2 linked regions of the Haloferula helveola genome follow. Each later gene encodes a partner of the first gene's protein in a complex. Links are inferred from orthologs where the notes say so. Each region holds a gene or a part of one and is shown on either strand. Other genes may lie near its edges.

Evidence for each region. The genes of interacting proteins can lie anywhere in the genome.
Region 2: the proteins of dapF (region 1) and HAHE_RS01310 are in contact, whole or in part, in a solved structure (PDB 5YGU), measured with the Escherichia coli proteins. The link is inferred for Haloferula helveola from one-to-one orthologs.

What each region holds. Positions count from the first base shown.
Region 1 is NZ_AP024702.1:4,123,597-4,126,388, reverse strand. It holds dapF (diaminopimelate epimerase), read left to right. Parts: upstream 1-886; coding sequence 887-1,699; downstream 1,700-2,792. Other genes in the region: dapB (4-hydroxy-tetrahydrodipicolinate reductase), read left to right, coding at 2,676-2,792; dapA (4-hydroxy-tetrahydrodipicolinate synthase), read left to right, coding at 1,790-2,671; trpA (tryptophan synthase subunit alpha), read left to right, coding at 65-859. UniProt on the Escherichia coli protein: Involved in the succinylase branch of the L-lysine biosynthesis and in the biosynthesis of the pentapeptide incorporated in the peptidoglycan moiety. Catalyzes the stereoinversion of LL-2,6-diaminopimelate (L,L-DAP) to meso-diaminopimelate (meso-DAP).
Region 2 is NZ_AP024702.1:423,035-425,730, reverse strand. It holds HAHE_RS01310 (NUDIX domain-containing protein), read left to right. Parts: upstream 1-964; coding sequence 965-1,429; downstream 1,430-2,696. Other genes in the region: HAHE_RS01300 (hypothetical protein), read left to right, coding at 2,110-2,696; HAHE_RS01305 (pseudouridine synthase), read right to left, coding at 1,419-1,991; HAHE_RS01315 (hypothetical protein), read right to left, coding at 281-856; HAHE_RS01320 (hypothetical protein), read left to right, coding at 1-273. UniProt on the Escherichia coli protein: Master regulator of 5'-end-dependent mRNA decay.

The DNA.
Region 1 (2,792 bases):
AAGTTTTCACAAGCTCCCCAAGATTGCCAAATGCCGCTTCCGGCCCTATCACCCCCGCCCGCCCATGAACCGCATCGATGCCACTTTCGCCCGCCTGCGCTCCGAGGGGAAAAAGGCCTTTGTCGCCTACGTCGCCGCCGGCGACCCGTCCTTCGACGCCTCGCTGGAGGTCGTCCGCGCACTCGCCGACGCCGGCGCCGACGTGATCGAGCTCGGCGTGCCGTTTTCCGACCCGCTGGCCGATGGCATCGTCAACCAACTCGCCGCCGACCGCGCCCTGAAGTCCGGCATGAGCACGCCACGCGTCCTCGACCTGATCCGCGAGTTCCGGAAGACCCACGACACGCCCATCGTGCTCTTCACTTACCTCAACCCGGTCTTCACCTACGGCTACGAGAAGTTCCACACCGATGCCGCCGCGGCCGGGGCCGACGGCATCCTGCTGCTCGACCTGCCGCCCGACGAGGCCGCGCAGAACACCGAACTCGCCCGCGGTGAGGGTCTCCGGCACATCCGCCTGATCGCTCCGACCACCCCGGACGAACGGGTCACGCTTCTCGCCGACGGCTCGGAGGGATTCATCTACGCGCTCTCCCGCACCGGCGTCACCGGCGCCCATGGAGCACCGTCCGATCAGATCGCCGACCAGGTCGCCCGGATCACCGCCCACACCGAAACGCCGGTCTGCGTCGGCTTCGGAATCACGACTCCCGAGCAGGCCGCCATGGTTGCGAAAGCCGGCGACGGGGTGATCGTCGGCTCGGCCATCGTCAAACAGATTGAACTTCACCCCGACCGCGCCGCCGAGGCGGTCCGTGAATTCGTCGCACCCTTGATCGATGCCACTCACGGTGCGTAATCCTTCGCCCTGCAACTCCCAGCTCCCATGCTACTGCACTTCTACAAGATGAACGGTGCCGGCAACGACTTCGTCGTGGTCGACAACCGCGACCTTTCGCTGAACCTCACCGGCGATCAGATCGAGCTTCTATGCGACCGCCACCGCGGCGTCGGAGCCGACGGACTGCTGGCGGTCGAGCCCGCCGAAAACGGTGCCGACTTCAAGTTCCGTTACTACAATGCCGACGGCGGCGAAGCCGAGATGTGCGGCAATGGTGCCCGCTGCTTCGGCCGCTTCACCGCCGCCCTAATGGAAGAAGCACCCGATCAGGTTACGTTCGAAACGATCGCCGGCACGCTGGCCGCGGAGATCGTCGATGAAAACATCCGCATCGCGATGTCGGACCCGGTCGACCTGCAAATGGACAGCGGCGCTTCGGTCGACGGCCTCGACGCCACCCTTCACAGCGTCAACACCGGCGTGCCCCACGTCGTGGCCTACGTCGACGACCTCGAGAACACCGACGTGGTCCGCCACGGCCGCGCCATCCGGAATCACGAACGATTCGCCCCGAAAGGCACCAACGCCAACTTCGCCACCGTCCTCAGCCCCGGGCACATCGCGATCCGCACCTACGAGCGCGGGGTCGAAGACGAAACACTGGCCTGCGGAACCGGCATGGTCGCCTGTGCCCTGATGCATCACCTGCTCACCGGAGCCCCGGCCCCGGTCAAGGTCGACGTGAAGGGTGGCGAAACGCTTGAGATCGGATTCGAGAAGACCGGGGAGCAGCAGTTCACCAAGGTCACCCTCACCGGCACCGCCGACTTCGTCTTCGAAGGCGATATCGAGATCTGAAACCCGGCCCGCACCTCCCGAACCCCTCTTTTTCAACTGACTTCGACGTTCGATGTTGGACGTTCGAGGTTCAACGTCCACCCTCCGCCCATGAGCTTCCGAGGCACCTACACCGCCCTCATCACTCCCTTCTGCGACGGCCAGATTGACCGCCCCGCGTTCCAGGCCCTGATCGACCGCCAGGTCGCTGCCGGGATCGACGGCATCGTGCCCGTCGGCACCACCGGTGAGTCACCTACCCTGAACACACCCGAGCACATTGAGGTCATCCAACTGGCGGTCGATTACGCCAATGGCCGGTGCGAAGTTGTAGCCGGTACCGGCGCCAACGCCACCGCCGAGGCCGTCGAACTCACGATTGCCGCGGAAAAGGCCGGGGCAACGGGCACGCTGCAGGTCTGCCCCTACTACAACAAGCCGTCGGCCGAGGGGCTCTACCAGCACTACAAGGCGGTCGCCGACGCCACCGCACTGCCGGTGATGCTCTACAGCGTGCCCGGCCGCTCCGCGATCCCGATCCCGGTGGAAGTCGCCGCACGGCTCGCGGTCGACTGCCCGACCATCGTCGCCATCAAGGAAGCCGGCGGTTGCGTGGACCGGGTGAACCAACTCGTCCAGGCCCTGCCCGACGGCTTCGCCATTCTGTCGGGAGATGATCCGCTCACGCTCCCGTTCATGTCGTGCGGCGCGGTCGGACTCGTATCCGTCGCCTCCAACCTGATTCCCGACGTCATGGTCCGACTGGTCCGTGCCTGCCTCAACGGGTCCTACGACGAGGCGCTCGCGATGCAGAAGCAATGGTATCCGCTATTCCGCGGACTGATGTCGCTCGACACCAATCCGGTACCGATCAAGGAAGCCGTCGCGATGCAGGGCCACTGCTCCAACGAATTCCGCCTGCCGCTCGTCGGACTCGAATCCACGAAGTCGTCCGCGCTCCGCGAACTGCTCGAGAGCTTCGACCTTCTCTAACGCCATGAACCAGATCCTCGTCACCGGAAAGTCCGGCCGCATGGGCCAGGCCGTGATCGCCGCCGTCAACGCGAACCCGGATACCGAGCTCGCCTCGACCCACGACGCCGGCGAGGACCTC
Region 2 (2,696 bases), 3.7 Mb from region 1 along the record:
GTGCTGAAATACACCGAGAGGGTGATGAGCGAGGATGTCGCCGACCGAATCGCGGGAACCGGTGGCGTGATCGAGCAGGGAACCGACCTGATCGATCGCGGCAGGGGACTCCTCGACGGAGAAGGGGATGTTCTCGATGAGGCCGAGGACGTCATCCGGCGAGGCACCGATGTCGTCGGGGAAGTAGGCGGCCTGCTGGATGTGATCCGTGGGAAGGACAAGGAAAAGCCCGCGCCACGCACTCCGCCGGAGTCGCCGCGCGAGCCGGAGTAAGGCGGGCTTATTTGATCGTCAGTCTGCGGCCCTTGCCGGTCTCCCAAGCCTTTTTGACGCTGCCGTAGAGCGCATCGAGGTCGCGTAGGTCGAGGATCCGGTATTCGATGGTCCCAGCGTGGGTGGTATCGGGGTACTTCTTCTGCGCCATGTTGTGGACTTCGGTCCCCGCGCGCTGGCCGACACGCTCGATCAGATCCCGGCCGCGATCGACCACCGCACCGAGTCCGTCGCTGCCCATGGCATCGGTGACCGGCTGGATGTGGTAGAAACGGGCGAGAGCGCGACCGGTGGTGTCGATGGTCACCTCGTTGACGATCAGTGAGCCATCGAGAACATACTGGTGCATGCTGATATTGCAGATCCGATCGAGCGCCACCATGTAGTGGCCGCCCGAGAGACTCGCCTGCCAGAAGCGGCGTCGGTCTTCCTCGTCCTTGATGTTCTCGTTCTCTTCTTCCTCTTCGTCAGTGTTGTTGTTGTTCGGCTGACTCGGCGGGTTGCTGTTGAAGGCGCTGTTCTGTGCGAGAGCGACGGTTCCGGTGGTCAGGAACAGGGCGAGGAGGAGATTGAGGATTCTCATGATGGGGCAATGGACACCACGAACCGGCAGAATGCCAGTCCGCGCTGAGGATGTTTTGGAAAACTTAAGTATTGAGGTAAACCCCGGATGGGCGGATAAGTTTCGGGCGTGGTCCGCTTCCGACCCAACGTCGCCGCCCTGATGACCCGCGATGAGGGGCAACTCCTCATTTGCGAGCGGTGGACCGTGCCCGGTGCCTGGCAGTTTCCCCAAGGTGGTGTCGATCCGGGCGAAACCTCACTCGAGGCGCTGCACCGCGAGGTGAAGGAAGAGATCGGTCTGTCGCCGTCGCACTACGAGGTCATCCGCTCCAGAGAGGGCTACCGCTACCTCTATCCCGAGGAAGTGCGTTCAAAGAAGGTCCGCAAGCACGGTTGTCAGGGGCAAGAGCAGGTCTACTACCTCTGCCGCCTCTTGGACGGTGCGCCGGAGGTCGATGTCAACCAGCGTCCGCGCGAGTTCGCGCGTCATCGCTGGATTCCGCCGGAGGAGTTCGATCTCGATTGGCTGCCGGAGTTCAAACGGGACGTCTACCGGCAGGTCATGAAGGACTTTTTCAGGATCAAACTCTGAGACCGAGACGCCGGCGTTCGTCGGTAGCGGCCTCGTGCCACGTTCCCGCTTCGAGATCTCCCAGTTCCAGCCGGTCGATGGCGGTACGGATCAAACGAAGCGTCGGGAATCCGACTGCGGCGGTCATCCGTCGAACCTGCCGGTTTTTTCCTTCGGTCAATGTGAGTGAGATCCAGGTGGTCGGGATCGAGGCCCGGTAGCGAATCGGTGGATCGCGCGGGGGAAACTCCGGTTGAGGGTCGGGACGGATGGCCTTGGCTGGGAGGACGCGATGGCCGCGGATCACGAGCGTTCCCTCCGCGAGGGTCTGGAGAGCTTTCTCGTCCGGTTCACCCTCGACTTGAGCTAGGTAGGTCTTCGGCGCCTTCGAGGCTGGGTTCATCAGGCGGTCCACCAAAGGTTTCTCATCGCTCAGCAGAAGCAGACCTTCCGAATCCATGTCGAGGCGGCCGATTGGCCAGACCGACTTTGGAAAGCCAAAGTCCGCCAAGGTCCGTTGCCCGGGTTGATCGGGCGTGAATTGGCAAAGTACGCCGTAGGGCTTGTGAAAAACGAGCAGCACGCGCCGAGCGGAAACCGAAGCGTTCGCACAGGCAATCCCGGGCTCAATCGATTTGCCTGATGTTTGTTGAAAAACCTTCGATTCGGTGGATTCCCGAATCTCGTGCTACACGACCGGGATGAAAGTGATCCGGACGAAAAAGGGGAAGTCGCGGCGGAAGCCGATGCTGATCGCGGTCGTCGCCGGCATCGGATTGGTCTCCTGCGGAGGAGACACGATGCACAACGGGCGTCTGCCATTCTCGCTGCTCGAGGGCCCGCCACGGGCCGAGGCGAAGCGGAAGGTTTCGCTACGAGGCGCGCCCGAGGGAATGGAGCGGGTGGCCGAACATCCGGGCGGCGCCGTCACGGCCGAGCGGAAGGGAAGGATTCGATACGGGGACGTTGTCGCCTTCTACATGACCCACGACGAATCGCTGTCGGCGCTATCGAAGGGAACGATCCAGAAAGTTCCCTATGAGCTGTTCCGATACGGCCACGTGGCGTTGGTGGTGCCCGATCCGGCCGGGACCGGGGAGCCGAAGCTGCTGCAGGTCGCAATGAAACAGGCGGTGAATGCCGACGAGGGACTCGGGTATCTCGATGGCAAACGCTGGCATGCTTATCGCCCGCCATCGGGGAGCGTGAATGTGAATCGTCTGGGCGAGTTCACCCGTACGGTGGTGGAGCGGGCTGACGACCCGAAGGAGGCTTATGATTACGGGGG